3 linked regions of the Azoarcus sp. CIB genome follow. The protein of the gene in region 2 binds, or shares a complex with, the protein of the main gene of each other region. Links are inferred from orthologs where the notes say so. Each region holds a gene or a part of one and is shown on either strand. Other genes may lie near its edges. The genes, in order: accC, accD and accB.

What was found.
Region 1: the proteins of accD (region 2) and accC are in contact, whole or in part, in a solved structure (PDB 8UXZ), measured with the Escherichia coli proteins. The link is inferred for Azoarcus sp. CIB from one-to-one orthologs.
Region 3: the proteins of accD (region 2) and accB are in contact, whole or in part, in a solved structure (PDB 8UXZ), measured with the Escherichia coli proteins. The link is inferred for Azoarcus sp. CIB from one-to-one orthologs.

The regions. Positions count from the first base shown.
Region 1 is NZ_CP011072.1:4,252,911-4,259,931, reverse strand. The notes cover bases 4,139-7,021. They hold accC (acetyl-CoA carboxylase biotin carboxylase subunit), read right to left. Parts: upstream 6,320-7,021; coding sequence 4,958-6,319; downstream 4,139-4,957. Other genes in these bases: aroQ (type II 3-dehydroquinate dehydratase), read right to left, coding at 6,833-7,021; accB (acetyl-CoA carboxylase biotin carboxyl carrier protein), read right to left, coding at 6,330-6,779; prmA (50S ribosomal protein L11 methyltransferase), read right to left, coding at 4,139-4,938. Outside these bases: AzCIB_RS19065 (GNAT family N-acetyltransferase), read right to left, coding at 1-514; AzCIB_RS19060 (HIT family protein), read left to right, coding at 633-1,043; AzCIB_RS19055 (carbohydrate kinase family protein), read left to right, coding at 1,099-2,034; AzCIB_RS19050 (outer membrane lipoprotein), read left to right, coding at 2,073-2,504; AzCIB_RS19045 (diacylglycerol kinase), read right to left, coding at 2,541-2,933; AzCIB_RS24740 (zinc-ribbon and DUF3426 domain-containing protein), read right to left, coding at 2,954-4,030; more of prmA, read right to left, coding at 4,030-4,138. UniProt on the Escherichia coli protein: This protein is a component of the acetyl coenzyme A carboxylase complex; first, biotin carboxylase catalyzes the carboxylation of the carrier protein and then the transcarboxylase transfers the carboxyl group to form malonyl-CoA.
Region 2 is NZ_CP011072.1:3,401,816-3,412,077, reverse strand. What follows is about bases 7,296-10,262. They hold accD (acetyl-CoA carboxylase, carboxyltransferase subunit beta), read left to right. Parts: upstream 7,296-8,327; coding sequence 8,328-9,197; downstream 9,198-10,262. Other genes in these bases: folC (bifunctional tetrahydrofolate synthase/dihydrofolate synthase), read left to right, coding at 9,213-10,262; trpA (tryptophan synthase subunit alpha), read left to right, coding at 7,516-8,331; trpB (tryptophan synthase subunit beta), read left to right, coding at 7,296-7,474. Outside these bases: asd (aspartate-semialdehyde dehydrogenase), read left to right, coding at 1-1,088; AzCIB_RS15095 (motility hub landmark protein FimV), read left to right, coding at 1,325-4,195; AzCIB_RS15090 (energy-coupling factor transporter transmembrane component T), read left to right, coding at 4,205-4,861; tRNA pseudouridine(38-40) synthase TruA, read left to right, coding at 4,858-5,652; AzCIB_RS15080 (phosphoribosylanthranilate isomerase), read left to right, coding at 5,653-6,276; more of trpB, read left to right, coding at 6,263-7,295.
Region 3 is NZ_CP011072.1:4,251,452-4,254,877, forward strand. Bases 517-3,426 are described here. They hold accB (acetyl-CoA carboxylase biotin carboxyl carrier protein), read left to right. Parts: upstream 517-1,701; coding sequence 1,702-2,151; downstream 2,152-3,426. Other genes in these bases: AzCIB_RS19010 (hypothetical protein), read left to right, coding at 517-535; AzCIB_RS19015 (TlpA family protein disulfide reductase), read left to right, coding at 548-1,099; aroQ (type II 3-dehydroquinate dehydratase), read left to right, coding at 1,157-1,648; accC (acetyl-CoA carboxylase biotin carboxylase subunit), read left to right, coding at 2,162-3,426. Also shown: more of AzCIB_RS19010, read left to right, coding at 1-516. UniProt on the Escherichia coli protein: This protein is a component of the acetyl coenzyme A carboxylase complex; first, biotin carboxylase catalyzes the carboxylation of the carrier protein and then the transcarboxylase transfers the carboxyl group to form malonyl-CoA.

The sequences.
Region 1 (7,021 bases), 850 kb from region 2 along the record:
CCTTCAGGCGATTGTACAGGCTGGCGGCAGTGTGTCCGCCGTCGGCCATGCTGACGGAGGCGCAGCCGATCAGGTAGTCGTAGCCGTTTTCCCGCATGTAGCGGGCAAGGCCGGCCCACAGCAGCGTGATGACGGCGCCGCTGCGGTAGTCGGCGTCGATGCACGAGCGGCCGATCTCGACGATGCGGTTGCGCAAGTGCTGCAGGCGCGTGAGGTCGAATTCGTTTTCGGAGTAGTAGCCGCCGACCTTGCGCGCGGCAGCGGGCGACAGGATGCGATAGGTGCCGACAATGCGCCCGGCACCCTCGTCGCGCACGATCAGGTGCTCGCAGTAGGGGTCGTAGATGTCGCGGTCGACGCCCGGCGTGCGGCTCGGCAGGCGGGCGCCCATTTCGTCGGCGAATACGCGGTAGCGCAGCTTCTGCGCTTCGAGGATCTCGGTTTCGCAGCCTGCGAGCCCGACGTGCAGATTACGGGTGCGGCGTTCCGCGGTGTGCGCCTGTTTCTGAAGCATGGCTTTCATCCTTGTTCTGGCGTGTTCCCCGCATTGTCGAAATGCTGCGTTGCGGTGCCATGACGAGGGCGTTACGATGGGGTGACGAAATCGAGTTCCGTCCGTTTGGGGAGAGTCAATGGAAAACTGTGTGTTCTGCCGCATCGTGAAGGGGGAGCTGCCCGCCTCCAGGGTGTTCGAGGACGAGTCGACGCTGGTGTTCATGGATCTGCAGTCGGTGAATCCCGGCCACATGCTGGTGGTCGTCAAGCCGCACCGTGCGAATATCTATGAACTCGACGACGAGCTGGCGGGTGCCGCTTTCCGCACCGCGGCCCGCATGGCGCGTGCGGTGAAGGCGGTCGTCGGCTGCGAAGGGGTGACGCTGCTGCAGGCGAACGAGAAGGCGGGGGCCCAGACCGTGTTCCACTTCCACATTCACGTCGTGCCGCGCTGGGAGGGCGACGGCATGGCGCTGGCGTGGCCGGCGAAGAATCCTCCGCGCGAGGCGCTCGAGGAGATGGCGGCGAAGCTGCGGGCGGCGCTGTAGGGGCAATGCTGCGGCGCCCTATAATGGCGGGATTATCCTTCCTCCGGGTTATTGAATGTCCATCCTCGTCTGCGGCTCCATGGCTTACGACACGATCATGGTGTTCCACGATCGTTTCAAGCGCCACATCCTTCCCGAGCAAATCCACATCCTGAACGTGTCGTTTCTCGTGCCGGACATGCGGCGCGAATTCGGCGGGTGCGCCGGGAACATCGCCTACAACCTGAAACTGTTGGGCGCGGAACCGCTGATCATGGCGACCGTGGGGGACGACGCGGAGCCCTACCGCCTGCGCCTGCAGCGGCTCGGGCTGCGCCAGGATCACGTGAAGCACGTACCGGACAGCTTCACCGCACAGGCCTTCATCACCACCGATCTCGACGACAACCAGATCACGGCCTTTCACCCCGGAGCGATGAACTACTCGCACCTCAATCGGATCCAGGACGCGAACGGCGTGAAGCTCGGTATCGTCTCGCCGGACGGCCGCGACGGCATGCTGAACCATGTCGCGCAGTTCGCCGACGCGGGAATCCCCTTCGTGTTCGATCCGGGCCAGGGGTTGCCGTTGTTCTCGGGCGAGGAGCTGCTGCATTGCCTGAACCAGGCTACCTATTGCACGGTCAATGATTACGAAGCGCGCCTGCTGTGCGAGCGGACCGGGCGTACGATCGAACAGTTGGCGGAAAGCGTCGAGGCGCTGGTTGTCACGCTGGGACCCGAAGGCTCGCGCATCTATGCGGAAGGACGTTGCATCGAGATTCCGTGCGTGCCGACCGATGAAGTGGTCGATCCGACCGGATGTGGCGATGCCTACCGGGCGGGTCTGCTGTACGGGATTGCAGAAGCTTACGATTGGACGCGGACCGGGCGCTTGGCGTCCCTGATGGGATCGATCAAGATCGCCAGTCGCGGCGGGCAGAATCACGCGCCGGATCGCGACGCGATCGCCGCGCGTTATGCGAAGGAATTTGGAGAGGCATTATGGTGATGGGTGCGAGGCAGTGTGCCGTTACAGCGGCATTTGCCATGTCGGTGCTGGGACTCGGGCTGGGTGGTTGCGCGACCGGGCTGGGCGGCGAGACCTACTCGCGCGGCGAAGCACGCCGGGCAATGACGGTGCAGTACGGTGTGGTCGAATCGGTTCGCTACGTGAAACTCGAGGGCACCAAGACCCCGATCGGCGCACTCGGGGGGGCGGCGATCGGCGGCATTGCGGGCAGTGGCATCGGCGAAGGGCGTGGTGCGGCGATCGCGACGGTGATCGGTGCGGTCGCAGGCGGCCTTGCCGGTTCGGCGATCGAGGAGGGCGCGACGCGCTCTCAGGGCGTGGAGGTCACCGTCCGGCTCGAGAACAATCAGCTCATGGCGGTCGTTCAGGACGACAAGGGCGAGGATTTCCGGTCCGGCGATTCGGTCCGCATCGTGCGCGACGGATCGACCACGCGCGTGACGCGCTGAGCCTGGCCCCGGGCTGATTGGGAGTTCAGGCTCCGATCAGCCCAGCAGGACCAGTCCCCAAACGCAGGCAAGATTGACGAGCGCAAGCAGGACGGCGGCGCTGCCGATGTCCTTCGCCCGCTTGGCCAGCAGGTGGCGTTCGAGCGAAACCCGGTCGACCGTCGCCTCGATCGCCGAATTGATCAGCTCCACAATCATCACGAAGAGCACGCTGCCGATGAGCAGGGCCTTGCCCGCCCCGGTTACGGGCATGAACAGCGCGAGCGGGATGAGAATGGCGGCGAGGATGCACTCCTGGCGGAAGGCGTCCTCGTGCCGGAAGGCTGCGCTCAGGCCGTCGAACGAGTAGCGCAGGGCGTTGAACAGGCGGGTGAGTCCGGTCTTGCCCTTGAACGGGCTTTCGTGATGCTCGTGGTGCGGCTGGGTCATGGGGTGGCGTCGCGTGAGTGTCAGGGGTAGAAGGCGTAGATCCGGTATCCGGACGCGCCCAGTCCGTCTGCCGAAAAGGGCAAGGTGACGGCGATGTCGCGTCCGGCGGCGAATCCCTGTTCGAGATCTGCGTCCGGAAACCAGTCCTGCGGCGTGAGTACGCGCCGCACGAGAGGGCGATCCCGGGCGTCGGTCAGGGTCAGTTCGAGGTGCGGCCACGCCAGCGGATGGGGCGCGCGGTTGCGGATCGTTGCGTTCAGGACGAGGTTGGCCGCCTTGCCGGGCTCGGATTGCAAGTCCGAGGATTCGACGCTGATCAGGCCGGCGATGTGCGGCAGTTCGACCGTGCAGCCCAGGGCTTGGCATGCATTTACCAGCACTGGTCGCAGGGATGGCCAGTCCCGTGCGAGGTCGGCGCGGAAAAGATAGAGCAACTGCGCCGCGAGCATCCCGCTCAGCAGGCCGATGGCAAGGCCGGTGAGGCCGTGGCGGGCAGGAGGGGGCGCAGGCGGTGCGTAGTCTGCGAACTCGTCTTCGGTATCCGTCGGTGGTTCGGTGAGCGCAGGCGCGGGTTCTTCGGCATGCGAATCCTCGTCGACGCGTGGTGGCGTCACGAAACCCGGCTCGAGCCGGTCAGGCGACGCAGGGCCGGGCATCAGGGTGTCGGGCGCGTATTCCTCTGCAGGTTCCTGCTGCGACAGATCGTCGTTATCCCGCCATGACCGGTGAGCGGGCGTGTCGGTGTCTTCTTCGCTCCGGTGCTCCGGCTCGGGCGTGCGTTCCTCAGGTTCCTGTCGCGCAACGTTTGCCTCGCGTTGCGCGGCGCGCTGCGGGACGAGCGCGTCGGGCAATTCGAAATCGAGCTCGTCGGAGAACGTGTCCGCCGCCTTGTCTTCGAGTACGAAGAAGCGATCGGAGCGGTCCGGTGCTGGTTCGGGCGCCTTGGGTGCTGCAGGTGAGGTTGCGTCCTCGATAAGGTTGTCCAGTGCGTCGAACGGGAGCAGGCAGCTGCCGCAGCGCACTTGCCCGTGGTGTGCGCGCAGCTGTTCGCTCCGCACCCGGAATACCGTGTGGCAGGCCGGGCAGCGGGCGAGCATCAGTCGTTGCCGGCCCCGGTGGCGGGCCGGGTGCCTTCCAGTCGCGCCCAGCCCTCATGGGTCGTGCCGACGCGCAGTGCGATGAAGGGGGCGTAGGCGGCGATGACCTGATCGGTCTGGGTGTCGAGTACGCCCGACAGCGCGATCCGTCCGCCGGGCGCCACGCGCGCGGCCAGCAGGGGCGCGAGCACGCACAGCGGGTTGGTGAGGATGTTGGCGACGACGATGTCGAACTGCACGTCGAGCGCTTCGCGCGAATGCTGCAGGCGCATCGTCACGCCGTTGCGCTCCGCATTGTCGTGCGCGGCCTCGAGTGCCTTGTCGTCGATGTCGACGCCCAGCACATCGGCAGCGCCCAGCTTTGCCGCGGCAATGCCGAGGATGCCCGAGCCACAGCCGTAATCGAGCACGGCGGCGCCCGACGTGACCGTGTCGCACAGCCACTCGAGGCACAGGCGCGTGGTCGGGTGCGAGCCCGTGCCGAAGGCCATGCCGGGGTCGAGCTCGATGTTGATGGCGGCCGGATCGGGGGCGGTGTGCCAGGAAGGTACGATCCACATCCGGTCGGTGATGCGGATCGGGTCGAACTGGCTTTGCGTGAGTTGTACCCAGTTCTGTTCCGCGACATCTTCGAGCGTGAAGGGCGGCACCGCGTCGAAGCCCGCGTCGGCAGCCGCCCGCGCCAGGGCGACCGTGAGATCGGCGTCGGCGGCGAACAGGGCGATCACGCGACTGTGGTCCCAGAGGCCCTCCGGGTGATGGCCCGGTTCGCCGAACTGCGGCTTCTCGGCATCGGTGCCGGCGTCGGCGTCGTCGATGCTGATGGAGAGCGCGCCCGCCTCCATCAGCGCCTCGGACAAGGCCTCGGCCTTCTTCGCCTCGGCCTGCAGGGTCACGGAAATCCACATGAGCGGCGGCTCCGGCTCGTCAGCTTTTCTTGACTTCGTTGCGGTCGGCCAGCTTGTGCTCCAGGTAATGGATGCTGGTGCCGCCTTCGATGAAGCGCGCGTCGAGCATGAGTTCCTGGTGCAGCGGCACGTTGGTCTTGATGCCCTCGACGACCATCTCCGACAGCGCGATGCGCATGCGGCGGATCGCCTGCTCGCGCGTGTCGCCGTAGGCGATCAGCTTGCCGATCATCGAGTCGTAGTGCTGCGGGATGGTGTAGCCGTTGTAGACGTGCGAATCGACGCGGATGCCCGGGCCGCCCGGCGTGTGCCAGTTGGTGATCTTGCCGGGGCAGGGGGTGAATTTGAACGGATCTTCGGCGTTGATCCGGCACTCGACCGCGTGACCGCGGAAGACGATGTCCTTCTGGCCGAACCACAGCTTTTCGTTTGCCGCGATGCGGATCTGGGCCTGCACGATGTCGATGCCGGTGATCAGTTCGGTGACCGGGTGCTCGACCTGCACGCGCGTGTTCATCTCGATGAAGAAGAACTCGCCGTTTTCGTACAGGAATTCGAAGGTGCCGGCGCCACGATAGCCGATCTTGCGGCAGGCTTCGGCGCAACGCTCGCCGACCTTGGCAATGGCCTTGCGGTCGATGCCGGGCGCGGGCGCCTCCTCGATGACCTTCTGGTGGCGGCGCTGCATCGAGCAGTCGCGTTCGCCCAGATACACCGCGTTGCCGTGAGCGTCGGCAAGAACCTGGATCTCTACATGGCGCGGGTTCTCGAGGAACTTCTCCATGTACACGACCGGGTTGCCGAATGCCGCCTGCGCTTCGGCGCGGGTCGTCTGCACGGCGTTGAGCAGCGCAGCTTCCGTGTGCACCACGCGCATGCCGCGTCCGCCGCCGCCGCCGGCTGCCTTGATGATCACCGGATAGCCGACCGCGCGCGCGATCTTGACGATCTCCTTGGGGTCTTCCGGCAGGGCCCCGTCGGAACCCGGCACGCAGGGCACGCCAGCGGCCTTCATCGCATCCTTCGCGCTGACCTTGTCGCCCATCAGGCGGATCGTTTCGGCGCGCGGGCCGATGAACGCGAAGCCGGACTGTTCGACGCGCTCGGCGAAGTCGGCGTTCTCCGACAGGAAGCCGTAGCCGGGGTGGATCGCTTCGGCGTCGGTGACTTCCGCCGCCGAGATGATGGCCGGCACGTTGAGGTAGCTCAGCGCCGAGGCGGCGGGGCCGATGCACACCGACTCGTCGGCGAGCTTCACGTACTTGGCCTCGGTGTCCGCGACCGAGTGCACGGCGACGGTGCGGATGCCGAGCTCGCGGCAGGCGCGCAGCACCCTCAGCGCAATCTCGCCGCGGTTCGCGATCAGGATCTTATCGAACATGGCGTGCCGATCAGGCGATGACGAACAGCGGCTGGCCGTACTCGACCGGCTGGCCGTTCTCGACCAGGATCGCCTTGATCGTGCCGGTGAACTCCGACTCGATCTCGTTCATGAGCTTCATCGCTTCGATGATGCACAGGCGGTCGCCGATGGCGACGCTCTGGCCGACGTCTGCCAGCGGCTTCGCGCCCGGCGCGCTCGCGCGGTAGAAGGTGCCGACCATCGGCGACTTGACGACGTTGCCGTCGGGTAGGGCGTTGGCCGCTGGCGCCACGACCACATCGTTCGCGGGGACCACAGCCGGAGCGGCCATGGGCGCAGCGGCCAGATAGGCGGGAGCCGCGGGGGCGGCGATGTGTTTGGCGATGCGTACCTTCTCTTCGCCCTCAGTAACCTCCAGTTCGGAAATGCCCGATTCCTGGACGAGGTCGATCAGTTTCTTCAGCTTGCGCAGATCCATGCTGTTCTCCGGACAATGCGGCGCCTTGCTGGGCCGCCAGAGTGGTTTTGTGTTTAGCTTTTCCGCAGTTGCGTCAGGGCGAATTCGAGTGCGGCCATGTAGCCGTATGCGCCCAGCCCGCAGATGACGCCGATGGCGCGATCGGAAAAATAGGAGTGATGCCGGAACGGTTCCCGCGCGTGGATGTTGGACAGGTGCACTTCCACGTAGGGAATCGCTACCGCGGCCAGCGCGTCGCGCAG
Region 2 (10,262 bases):
TGCTGATGCAGCGCATGGTCGAGGAGGGCGACTTTGCCCACATCGAGCCGGTGTATTTCTCGACGTCCGCAGCCGGTGGCAAGCCGCCCGCTTTCGGCGGCAAGGAAGCTGCACTGCCGCTGCAGGATGCGTCGAACATCGACATGCTCAAGCAGATGGACATTGTGATCACCTGCCAGGGCGGCGACTACACCAAGTCCGTCTATCCGAAGCTGCGTGCCTCCGGCTGGAAGGGGCACTGGATCGACGCCGCAAGCGCCCTGCGCATGGAAGACAACGCGGTGATCATCCTGGATCCGGTCAATATGAACGTGATCAAGGATTCGCTCGTGAAGGGCGGCCGCGACTGGATCGGGGGCAACTGTACCGTCTCCCTGATGCTGATGGGCCTCGGTGGCCTGTTCCAGAATGACCTGGTGGAATGGGTGTCGGCCATGACCTATCAGGCTGCCTCCGGCGCTGGCGCGCAAAACATGCGCGAGCTGCTCGCCCAGATGGGTGCGCTGCACGATGCGGTCAAGACGGAACTGGCCGATCCTGCGTCCGCGATCCTCGACATTGACCGCAAGGTCGCCGCGACCATGCGTTCGGGGGATTTTCCCGTCAAGAATTTCCGCGGCACGGCGCTCGCCGGCAGCCTGATCCCGTGGATCGACGTGCCGGTCGACAACGGCCAGTCGAAGGAGGAGTGGAAGGGGGGCGCCGAATGCAACAAGATCCTCGGCCGGCCCGCCTTCCGCAGCCCTGGCAGCATTCCGATTGATGGTCTGTGCGTACGCATCGGCGCGATGCGCTGCCACTCGCAGGGCCTCACGATCAAGCTGCGCAAGGACGTGCCGCTCGACGAGGTCAGCGACATCATCGCGCAGGCCAACGACTGGGTAAAAGTCGTGCCCAACGAGCGTGAGATCTCGGAGCGCGAACTGACCCCGGCGGCCGTCACCGGCACCCTGACGGTCCCCGTCGGCCGTCTGCACAAGATGGCGATGGGGCCCGAATACCTCGGCGCCTTCACCGTCGGCGACCAGCTGCTGTGGGGGGCTGCCGAACCCCTGCGCCGCATGCTGCGGATCCTTCTCGATCGCTGATCGTCATGACATGAGGAAACGGCGTTCGCATCGCCGTTTCCCATGTCCTATGCGTTGGTCCTCAAGGCAGGATGCTGGTATTCGCGGCTTGGAAAATAGTCTTGGCAATTAAAGAATTGCTGCCAAAACTTAAACAAAATGTTAGATTGCCGGGGCATGACGGATGCCCGGCCGCGTCCGCGACGTCCATATTCCACGCAGTTTGGTACCCAGACTAGGGTGCGGATGATAAGGCAATGATGAAGACATCGATCAAGGCTTCCCTGATCGCGACGGCGATCGCCATGCTCCCACTAGGCAGCAATGCAGCCGGACTCGGTTCGATCCATGTTTTCAGCGGCATCGGACAGCCGCTCAGGGCAGAGGTCGAGCTGAATGCGAGTAATGAGGAGCTACAGTCGCTTTCGGCGCGCGTCGCTCCGCCCGAAGCATTCCGTCAGGCAAGTCTTCAATATACCGCTGCAATATCGGGGCTGCGCTTCGCGGTGGAGCGCAGGGGCAGCCGTTCCGTTGTCAAGATCACCAGCGACAGGCCGTTCAACGACCCGTTCGTCGATCTCCTGATCGAACTGAACTGGGCGTCCGGACGGTTAATGCGCGAATACACCTTCCTGCTCGATCCCGTGCCGGCAGGCGCCCCGGCTTCCGCCGCCGGGCGCGGAGCGGCTCCGGTCGCTGCACCGCTTGCAGCTCCGGCCGCGTCGACTCAGCGCAGGGCGCCGGCCGCAAACCAGGCGCCGGCTGCAGGCCAGGCGCCGGCTGCAGGCCAGGCGGCCAGGACTGGCGGCGAGCACCATGAGATCAGGAAGGGCGATACGCTTCATCGTATCGCCGAGGCGAACCGGCCCGAAGGCGCCAGCCTCGATCAGATGCTCATCGCCCTGTTTCGCGAGAATCCCGACGCCTTCGAAGGGAATAACATCAACCGCCTGCGCACCGGATCGATCGTGACCGTTCCGTCCGATGTGCGCGTTCGCGAGATCGATCCCGGTCAAGCGCGTCGCGAGGTTCAGGCCCAATCAGCGGACTTTGCCGCCTATCGCAGAAAGCTCGCCGGAGCCGTGGCCGCACGGCCCGCGGCGCCCGAATCCGCGCCGTCGCGCGGCGATGCAGGCACGATTGTGCCGAAAGTCGACGAACCTGCACGACCGACGGCAGGCGATCAGGTTAAGGTTTCCGGAGCCCCGTCCGAGCAGGGCGCCGCGAAAGGCGCCGACAAGGCCCGCCTCGCTCGCCTTCAGGCGCTCGAGGAGGAGCTCGTCGCACGTGACAAGGCACTCGAAGAGGCGAACCAGCGCGTCGCTGCGCTGGAGGCCAGTGTCAAGCAGATGCAGGAATTGCTGAACCTGCGTAGCGAAAGCATGGCGCAGTTGCAGCAACAGGCGACCGCAGCACCGTCGGCTCCGGCTCAGGAGCCCTCTGCAGCGCCTTCGGCCCCCGCGCAGCAGCCCATTGAGGCTGAGACGCAGAAGGCGGCGGCCCCGGTGCAGGAGCAGGCACCTGCTCCCGTCCCGGCGCCCAAGTCGGCCCCGGCACAAGCACCTGCACCGGCGCCGGCGCCGGTCGAGGAACCGGGCGTCGTTCAAAGCCTGCTCGGTGATTCGATGGTCCTGGCCGGAGGCGGCGGCATTCTCGCGCTCCTCCTCGCGTATGTCGGCATCAAGGCGCGGCAGCGGCGCAAGCAGGATACGGAACACGGGCTTGAATCCGTCGCGAGCGCTTTCCCGCCGCCGACCAATTCGGTGTTCGGGGCAACGGGCGGTCAGAGTGTCAATACGGGTGAGAGCAGCGTACTGCACACGGATTTCAGCCAGTCCGGCCTTTCGGCGATTGACACCGACGAGGGCGTCGACCCTGTCGCCGAGGCCGATGTGTATATGGCTTACGGGCGCGATGCGCAGGCCGAAGAGATCCTGCTCGATGCCTTGAAGACCGACACATCGAGGATGGCGATCTACGTCAAGCTGCTGGAGATCTACGCCCAGCGCAAGAACCTGAAGGCGTTCGAGAACACCGCGACGGACCTCTATTCGCGGACCGGTGGTGAAGGCGGTGATTGGGAGAAGGCGGCCGAAATGGGGCGTCGCCTCGATCCAGAGAATCCGCTGTATCGTGCCTCGGTCGCCAGCGGCATCCCGACCGCAGGTTTCGCTGCGGGGGCTGCGGTCGCGGCGGGTCTAGCGGCGGTGGCCACCCATGCAGGCGATTCCGGGGGCGCTCCCGATGCATCGTTCGCGGTGGCGGGGTCTGCGGCTCGCGGGTCGCTGTCGACCGAAATGCCAGTGGATGCCGGAATCGAAGCTTTGCCGGAGGTCGACGCCGGAGCGCTCGACTTCGATCTCGATGCCGGCCTCGATTTGGGTGCTGCCGCTGCGGCGGAGGCTCCCATGCCGCAAATCGACGCTGCTCTGCCCGCAGAGATCGCGGCCCACCCCCTCGAAGCGGCAGCCTCCTTCGATCTTGATGTCGGCGCGGTAACCGGGCAGGCGGTCGAGGCGGAGCCGATTTCGACGCCTGCTGCCGATCCGATGCTCGCGACCGTGATAGGTCAGGGGATGGATTTTGCGGCCGCTGATCAGGCTCTCGAGTTCGATCTTGCGCCGGATTTCAATGCCGCCCCTGTGTCGGCGGCAGGCGAAGTCAGCCTCGATCAGACCATGATTTCGCAAGATCGCACACCGGCCGCGAGCGGCATTGCAGCGGCGGATGATCTCGAAAAGACGTCTTTCGACAGCAGTCTGCTGGATTTCGATTTCAACCTCGATGGGGGTGCAAACCAGCCGGCTGCGACTCCTCCCGCGCTCGATCTCGCGAGTATCGATCTGAACCTCGAGGCAACTTCCGCAGTGCCTTTGACGCCGGAGACCGGAGCGGCCGAATTCGCGGGCATTGGTGATACGGCGCTATCCGCGAGCGACGGGTCTTCAGACGCTCCGGCTCCCGGTGCGGATGTGATCGAAGAGGTCAATACGAAGCTTGAGCTGGCCCGCGCCTACGAGGAAATGGGCGATACCGAAGGTGCTCGCGAACTCATTCAGGAAGTGTTGCGCGAGGGCTCGGCGGAGCAGCGGGAGGCGGCGGCGCGCCTGGCTGAGCGAATCGGTTAACGGTCGGGGTTGCAGTCCGCGCATTCCAAGGGGCCGCCGCCGGGCGGCCCGTTCATTTTCATGCATTCCGGATTCGTGATTGCGTTGTGGATGGCGTGCGTCGTTGTCCTGCAGGTTATGTCGCCTATGGTCCTGTCGGTTGCGGCAGGATTGTGCGCGCTTGCCGGATGGTGGTTTGCGCCTACACGTAGCCTGAAGTTGTTGCGGCGCGTGCGTTTTCTGATCCTCGCGATACTCGCGCTGTTCGCCGGATTCACTCCGGGCGAGGCGCTCTTTTCGGCGCTTCCCGAGCTCAGTCCGAGCCGCGAAGGGCTGATGTTGGCTGCCGAGCATGTGGGGCGGCTGGTTGCGGTCGTGTTGTGCGTGGCGCTGCTGCTGGAGGGACTTCCCGTATCACGTCTCGTCGGCGGTCTGCATGCCCTGCTGCGCCCCCTGGGATGGCTCGGCCTCCCTACCGAGAGGTTGGCGGTGCGCCTGATGCTCGTTCTGCGCTACGTGGAATCGGCACCAGCGGCTGCGTGGCGCGACTGGCTCGAGGATGACGGCATCAACGGCAACGGCACCGACAGGATCGTGTTTACCCGCGAAGCCTTTGCATGGTGGGATCTGGCGGCTCTGCTCGTGGTGCTGGGCGTAGCGGCGTTGTGGTTCGGAGTAACACGATGAGAATTGCTCTTGGCGTCGAATATGCAGGCGACGCTTTTCAGGGCTGGCAGAGCCAGTCCCACGGGCAGACCGTTCAGGACCACCTCGAGGCAGCCCTCTCGGGCATGGCCGGTCACCCGGTGCGACTGCACTGTGCTGGGCGGACCGATGCCGGCGTCCATGCAACGGCGCAGGTGGTGCATTTCGACACCCAATCCGTGCGTTCGCTGCATGGCTGGGTCCGCGGTACCAATGCCCGGATGAGGGCGCCGGTCGCAGTCCGTTGGGCGGTGGAAGTCGGTGACGATTTCCATGCGCGCTTTTGTGCCGTTTCGCGCCGCTACCGCTACATCCTTTACAACTCGGCCGTGCGGCCGGCGCTCCTGGCCGGTCGCGTGGGATGGTTTCACCCGCCGCTCGATGAAGCGGCGATGGACGAGGCCGCCCGTTCCATCCTCGGCTGGCAGGATTTTTCGGCCTTCCGTGCCGCCGGGTGCCAGGCTAAATCGCCGATCAAACTCATGCACGAGGCGCAGGTGAGGCGCGACGGGGATTACATCGTCTTCGATTTCTGGGCGAATGCCTTCCTGCACCATATGGTGCGCAACCTGATCGGCTCGCTGGTCTACGTCGGCAAGGGTTGTTACCCGCCAGAGTGGATGTCCGAAGTGCTGCACTCGCGCGACCGCAGCCGCGCGGCGATGACCTTCACTCCCGACGGTTTGTATCTCGCAGGTGTCGAGTACCCCTCGCACTGGCCGCTGCCAGACGAAGGGCGTATCATCGCGCTCCCGCGTATCCCTTTCGTCTGAGTGTCCAGAACCCGAATTAAGATCTGCGGCCTGACCCGCGCCGAGGACGTGCATGCCGCCGTCGAGGCTGGCGCGGATGCAATCGGACTGGTCTTCTATCCGCCCAGCCCGCGTTTCGTCGCGTTCGAGCGTGCGGCGGAGCTGGCCGCGCTGGTGCCGCCGTTCGTCACGACGGTGGGTCTTTTCGTGAATCCCGATCCAGCCTACGTGCAGCAGGCGGTCGCGCAGGTGCCGTTGCAGCTCCTGCAGTTTCACGGCGAGGAAACGGAAGCCCTGTGTGCAGGCTTCGGTCGCCCCTGGATCAAGGCAGCGCGCGTGCGACCCGGAGTCGATCTGGTAGAATTCTCGGCTTCCCACCCGTCCGCTTCCGGATTGCTGCTCGACGCGTTTGTCGAAGGCTACGGCGGCGGCGGCAAGATCTTCGATTGGTCCCTGATTCCCGAGCGCCTTGGGCGGCCGCTGATCCTTTCCGGTGGGTTGGATCCCGATAACGTCGCCGAGGCAGTCCGCCGCGTAAGGCCGTGGGCTGTCGATGTATCCAGTGGCGTGGAGTCGGGCAAGGGTATCAAGGACGCGGCACGGATTGCCGCGTTCGTCGCTGGAGTACGCAATGCAGACGGTTGACAAGTCATACCGGTTTCCTGATTCGCGCGGTCATTTCGGGCCGTACGGCGGCGTGTTCGTGGCCGAGACGCTGATTCCTGCGCTGGACGAGCTCAAGGCCGCCTACGAGGCGTGCAGGAACAACCCGGCCTTCATGGCCGAGTTCGAATATGAGCTCAAGCACTACGTTGGCCGGCCGAGCCCGATCTACCACGCGAAGCGCATGTCGGATTCGCTCGGCGGCGCGCAGATCTACCTCAAACGCGAGGATCTGAATCACACCGGCGCGCACAAGGTGAACAACTGCATCGGCCAGGCGCTCGTTGCGCGATACATGGGCAAGCCGCGCGTGATCGCGGAGACCGGCGCCGGTCAGCATGGGGTCGCAACGGCGACGGTGGCTGCGCGCTACGGGATGGAGTGCGTGGTGTATATGGGCGCCGAGGACATGAAACGCCAGGCCGCCAACGTGTACCGCATGAAGCTCCTGGGGGCGAAGGTCGTTCCGGTCGAATCGGGCTCCAAGACGCTGAAGGACGCCCTTAACGAAGCGATGCGCGACTGGGTCACGAACATCCATAACACCTTCTATATCATCGGCACGGTGGCGGGGCCGCATCCGTACCCGATGATGGTGCGCGACTTCCAGTCAGTCATCGGCAAGGAATGCCTCGTGCAGATGCCCGAGATGGCCGGTCGCCAGCCCGATTATGTGATTGCGTGCGTCGGCGGTGGATCGAACGCGATGGGCATCTTCCATCCCTACATCGACGTTGCGGGCGTTAGGCTGATCGGCGTGGAAGCGTACGGCGAGGGGTTGGAGTCCGGGCGTCACGCGGCCAGCCTCACCGGCGGCACACCCGGCGTGCTGCACGGGAACCGCACCTACCTGCTCCAGAGCGACGACGGCCAGATCATCGAAACCCATTCTATTTCGGCCGGCCTCGACTATCCGGGCGTAGGGCCCGAGCACGCCTGGCTCAAGGACAGCGACCGTGCGGAGTATGTCGGCGTCACCGATGAGGAGGCGCTGGCCGCTTTCCATAATCTGTGTCATCTCGAAGGCATCATCCCCGCGCTCGAGTCGTCCCACGCCCTCGCGTATGCCGCGAAGCTGGCGCCGACCCTGCCGCGCGACAAGATCCTGCTAGTCAATCTCTCCGGGCGCGGCGACAAGGACATGCACACCGTCGCCGAAAAGTCCGGCATCCAGTTCTGACTCCGCGGGCCTTGACGGGCCCGCGCATCCCGATACCGCATATGTCCAGAATCCAGTCAGTTTTTCAGAGCCTGCAGGCCTCAGGGCGGCGGGCTCTGATCCCCTTCATCACTGCGGGCGACCCCGCTCCCGAACTCACCGTGCCGCTGATGCATGCGCTCGTCGATGGCGGGGCGGACATCATAGAACTGGGCGTGCCGTTCTCCGACCCGATGGCGGATGGCCCGACCATTCAGCGGGCGTCCGAGCGCGCACTCGTCAACGGGATGAGCCTGCGCAAGGTGTTCGCGCTGGTGGCCGACTTCCGTGCGACGAATTCCGATACGCCGGTCGTCCTGATGGGCTATGCGAACCCGATCGAAGCCATGGGCGTCGAACGGTTCGTCGCCGCTGCCGGCGCTGCCGGCGTGGACGGGGTTCTCGTCGTGGATTACCCGCCCGAGGAATGCGAAGCGTTTGCGCGCACGCTCAAGGCGGGCGGTATGGACCCCATCTTCCTGCTGGCGCCGACTTCCACCGAACAGCGCATCCGTGAGGTCGCGATGATCGGCAGCGGCTATATCTACTACGTTTCGCTCAAAGGGGTGACTGGTTCGGGGGCCCTCGATTTCGACGATGTCGCTGCGCGCATGCCGCAGATTCGTCAGGGCGTCGGCATGCCGGTCGGCGTCGGCTTCGGCATCCGCGACGCCGAATCGGCCCGCCGTATCGGCGAGGTGGCCGACGCGGTCGTGATCGGCAGCCGCATCATCGAAGAGATCGAAAACAGTCCGCGCGATCAGGCGGTAGCCCGGGTAAAGAACTTCGTTGAGGGCGTGCGTGCTGCGCTCGACCAGATCCAAGGAGCTCCGCGATGAGTTGGCTTCAGAAACTGCTGCCGCCGAAGATCAAGCGCGCCGAAAGCGCTGCGCGCAAGTCGATTCCGGAAGGCCTTTGGAGCAAGTGCCCGGCATGCGAGGCTGTGCTCTACCGTTCCGATCTCGAAAGCAACCAGAGCGTGTGTCCGAAGTGCGGTCACCACCAGCGCCTGCGCGCGCGGGCGCGGCTCGATCAACTGCTTGACGCGGAAGCGCGCTTCGAGATCGGTAGCGAAGTCGTGCCGGTCGATCCGCTGAAATTCAAGGACTCGCGGCGCTACACCGAGCGGCTTTCGGCAGCGAACGACGATACCGGCGAAGCTGATGCGATGGTCGTGATGCAGGGTTCCATCCTGACGGTGCCGGTCGTGGTCGCCTGCTTCGAGTTCGATTTCCTCGGCGGATCAATGGGGTCTGTCGTGGGCGAACGTTTCGTGCGCGGCGCCAAGGCGGCCCTGGAGCAGCGTCTTCCCTTCATCTGCATCACCGCCACGGGCGGTGCCCGCATGCAGGAGGGGCTCTTCTCGCTGATGCAAATGGCCAAGACCACCGCCGCGATCACTCAGCTCGCTGAGCGCAAGCTGCCGTTCCTCACCATCCTCACCGACCCCACGATGGGGGGCGTGTCGGCGAGCTTTGCCTTCATGGGCGACGTCGTGATCGCCGAGCCGGGCGCGCTGATCGGTTTCGCTGGCCCGCGCGTGATCGAGCAGACCGTGCGCGAAACCCTGCCGGAGGGTTTCCAGCGCTCCGAGTTCCTGCTCGAGAAGGGCGCGATCGACATGATCGTCGATCGGCGCGAGATGCGCTCGAAGGTCGCCGAACTCCTCACCCTGCTGACGCGCCAGCCCGCCATCGGCGTCTGATTTCCGTTCCACTTCATGCATTTTCCTGAATCCCTGAGCGGCTGGCTCGAGCTGCTCGAAAGCCGCCATACGGTCCAGATCCAGCTTGGCCTGGATCGCGTCTCCCGCGTGCGCGATGCGCTCGACGTGCGCAGCGATGCTGTGGTGATCACCGTTGGGGGTACCAACGGTAAGGGCTCGACCTGCGCCATGCTCGAGGCGATTCTGCTCGCCGCCGGGTATCGCGTCGGCTGCTACACGTCCCCGCATCTGCTGCGCTACAACGAGCGCGTGCGCATCGACGGACGCGAGGTTGATGACCAGACCTTGGTAGGCGCCTTTCGTGCCGTCGAGGAGGCGCGCGGCGAAACCCTGCTGACCTACTTCGAGCACGGAACGCTCGCCGCCTGGTGGGCATTTTGCGGTGCGCCGCTCGACGTCGTGATCCTCGAAGTCGGCCTCGGCGGGCGCCTCGACGCGGTAAATGCGATTGACCCCGACTGCGCCATCGTGACCGGCATCGCGATGGACCATATGGACTGGCTGGGCGACACGCGGGAGAAGATTGGCTTCGAGAAGGCCGGCATTTTCCGTGCGGGGCGTCCAGCAATCTGTTCCGATCCTATGGTCCCCGCCACGCTGGTCGGCCATGCACGCGCGATCGGCGCCGACCTGAAGCTGGTTGGCGAGGATTTCGGATTCAGCGGCGACCGCACTCAATGGACATGGTGGAGCAAGGGCGGTGCGCGTCGTGGGGGGCTTGCCTACCCCGCGTTGCGCGGGGCCAACCAGCTCCTGAACGCGTCGGCGGTGCTGATGACGCTGGAAACCCTGCGACAGCGGATTCCCGTGTCAATGCAGGCGGTCCGCCAGGGGCTGATGCTCGTCGAGCTGCCCGGGCGCTTTCAGGTTCTGCCGGGACGACCCTCGGTGGTGCTCGACGTCGCGCATAACCCGCAGGCGGCAGGGGTGCTGTCCGAGAACCTGTCCAACATGGGGTTCTTCCCTGAAACGTGGGCAGTCCTGGGCATGCTCGCGGACAAGGACGTAGAAGGTGTCGTGAAGCTGATCCAGGATCGCGTCGAT
Region 3 (3,426 bases), 850 kb from region 2 along the record:
CGGCATCAGCGATTTCGGTTTCGCCAAACGCAAGGCCGCGCGCCAACTCGGCGCGTCCGACACGGATTCCCTGCCCAACAACGCCGAGATCGAAGCCGAGCTGCGCGCCTGGCAGGCGCTCTACCAGGACGAGGAGCAGGCCGAGCGCGTGCTCGAGATGCGTCGCGCCGCCATCGGCGTGATGCGCCTGCTCGACGACTTCCGCCCCTACCTCACCGGCGGTGCGCTCGACGGCACCGCGGGTCGCTACACGGAGGTCGATATCGAACTCTTCGCGGAGAGCGCCAAGGAAGTCGAGATCTTCTTCCTCAACCAGAACATTGCCTACGAACACCGCGAACCGCGCCGTCCCGCGCCGCACGCGCCGGAAGCGATCCTGAGCTTCGAGTGGGAACAGGTTCCGATCCGCCTGTCGATCCATCCGGCCGACGCCGAACGTTCCAACCGACGGCGTGCGGACAGGGCGCGCCTGCCTACGGTCGAGGCGCTGCTCGCCCAGGGCGGCAGCGAGACCCAACCCGAACCCGCACGCTGAACCGGTCGCAACATGAAGCCATTCGTCCGCAACGCCTTGATCCTTGGCGTCGCCGCAGCCGCGGGACTCGCCGGCTATCTCACCCAGCGCGCCGCGCCGCCCGCTCGCCCTGCGACGGCGCAGGTCGCCCGCGAGGCCGGGGCACCCATACTCGCGCTGAGCCTGCCCGACAGCAACGGTCAGCCCCAGGCGCTCTCGCAGTGGCGCGGCAAGGTGCTGGTGGTCAATTTCTGGGCGACATGGTGCCCGCCCTGCCTGCGCGAGATCCCCGAATTCGCCGCCGTGAGCCGGCGCTTCGCCGATGCACCGGTGCAATTCGTCGGCATCGGCATCGACCAGCCCGACAACGTGCGCAGATTCGCCGAGGACAACAGGGTCCCCTATCCGCTGTTGATCGCTCCGCTGCAGACGCTAGCCGTGACGAGCGCGCTCGGAAACACGTCCCAGGCACTCCCGTTCACCGCGATCTTCGACCGGCAGGGCGAACTGGATTTCGTGAAGCTCGGCACCTTGAATGAAGCGGAACTTGAGGGCAAAATTCGCGCACTCCTCGCTTCGCGCTGACGTACCCGGAACGCTTTCACTGGACAAAGTGCAGCGATCTGCGGCAAACTTGCCGACATGACGCGCTCAAAACGCAGCAAAACCACCGAGGCCCCACCGCCTCCGCAGACTCGAATCCTGGTTCTGCACGGCCCCAACCTGAACCTCCTCGGCACTCGCGAACCCGATGTCTATGGCCGCACCACGCTGGCCGACATCCATTCCGCGATGGATGCGCGTGCCCGTGCAGCCGGAGTCGTCGTCGAGTCCTTCCAGAGCAATCACGAAGGGCAGCTCATCGACCGCATCCAGGCTGCAGCCGTGGAAGCGATCGACTACATCATCATCAACCCGGCCGGTTACAGCCACACGAGCGTCGCCCTGCGCGACGCGCTGGCCGCGGTAGCGATTCCCTACGTGGAAGTGCACCTGTCCAACATCCACGCGCGGGAACCGTTCCGGCATCACTCCTATTTTTCCGATCGCGCCATCGGCGTCATCTGCGGGCTGGGCGCATACGGCTACATGGCCGCACTCGAATTCGCCCTGACGCAACTGCGGAAAAGCTAAACACAAAACCACTCTGGCGGCCCAGCAAGGCGCCGCATTGTCCGGAGAACAGCATGGATCTGCGCAAGCTGAAGAAACTGATCGACCTCGTCCAGGAATCGGGCATTTCCGAACTGGAGGTTACTGAGGGCGAAGAGAAGGTACGCATCGCCAAACACATCGCCGCCCCCGCGGCTCCCGCCTATCTGGCCGCTGCGCCCATGGCCGCTCCGGCTGTGGTCCCCGCGAACGATGTGGTCGTGGCGCCAGCGGCCAACGCCCTACCCGACGGCAACGTCGTCAAGTCGCCGATGGTCGGCACCTTCTACCGCGCGAGCGCGCCGGGCGCGAAGCCGCTGGCAGACGTCGGCCAGAGCGTCGCCATCGGCGACCGCCTGTGCATCATCGAAGCGATGAAGCTCATGAACGAGATCGAGTCGGAGTTCACCGGCACGATCAAGGCGATCCTGGTCGAGAACGGCCAGCCGGTCGAGTACGGCCAGCCGCTGTTCGTCATCGCCTGATCGGCACGCCATGTTCGATAAGATCCTGATCGCGAACCGCGGCGAGATTGCGCTGAGGGTGCTGCGCGCCTGCCGCGAGCTCGGCATCCGCACCGTCGCCGTGCACTCGGTCGCGGACACCGAGGCCAAGTACGTGAAGCTCGCCGACGAGTCGGTGTGCATCGGCCCCGCCGCCTCGGCGCTGAGCTACCTCAACGTGCCGGCCATCATCTCGGCGGCGGAAGTCACCGACGCCGAAGCGATCCACCCCGGCTACGGCTTCCTGTCGGAGAACGCCGACTTCGCCGAGCGCGTCGAACAGTCCGGCTTCGCGTTCATCGGCCCGCGCGCCGAAACGATCCGCCTGATGGGCGACAAGGTCAGCGCGAAGGATGCGATGAAGGCCGCTGGCGTGCCCTGCGTGCCGGGTTCCGACGGGGCCCTGCCGGAAGACCCCAAGGAGATCGTCAAGATCGCGCGCGCGGTCGGCTATCCGGTGATCATCAAGGCAGCCGGCGGCGGCGGCGGACGCGGCATGCGCGTGGTGCACACGGAAGCTGCGCTGCTCAACGCCGTGCAGACGACCCGCGCCGAAGCGCAGGCGGCATTCGGCAACCCGGTCGTGTACATGGAGAAGTTCCTCGAGAACCCGCGCCATGTAGAGATCCAGGTTCTTGCCGACGCTCACGGCAACGCGGTGTATCTGGGCGAACGCGACTGCTCGATGCAGCGCCGCCACCAGAAGGTCATCGAGGAGGCGCCCGCGCCCGGCATCGACCGCAAGGCCATTGCCAAGGTCGGCGAGCGTTGCGCCGAAGCCTGCCGCAAGATCGGCTATCGTGGCGCCGGCACCTTCGAATTCCTGTACGAAAACGGCGAGTTCTTCTTCATCGAGATGAACACGCGCGTGCAGGTCGAGCACCCGGTCACCGAACTGATCACCGGCATCGACATCGTGCAGGCCCAGATCCGCATCGCGGCAAACGAAAAGCTGTGGTTCGGCCAGAAGGACATCGTCTTCCGCGGTCACGCGGTCGAGTGCCGGATCAACGCCGAAGATCCGTTCAAATTCACCCCCTGCCCCGGCAAGATCACCAACTGGCACACGCCGGGCGGCCCGGGCATCCGCGTCGATTCGCACGTCTACAACGGCTACACCATCCCGCAGCACTACGACTCGATGATCGGCAAGCTGATCGCCTACGGCGACACGCGCGAGCAGGCGATCCGCCGCATGCGCATCGCGCTGTCGGAGATGGTCGTCGAGGGCATCAAGACCAACGTGCCGCTGCACCA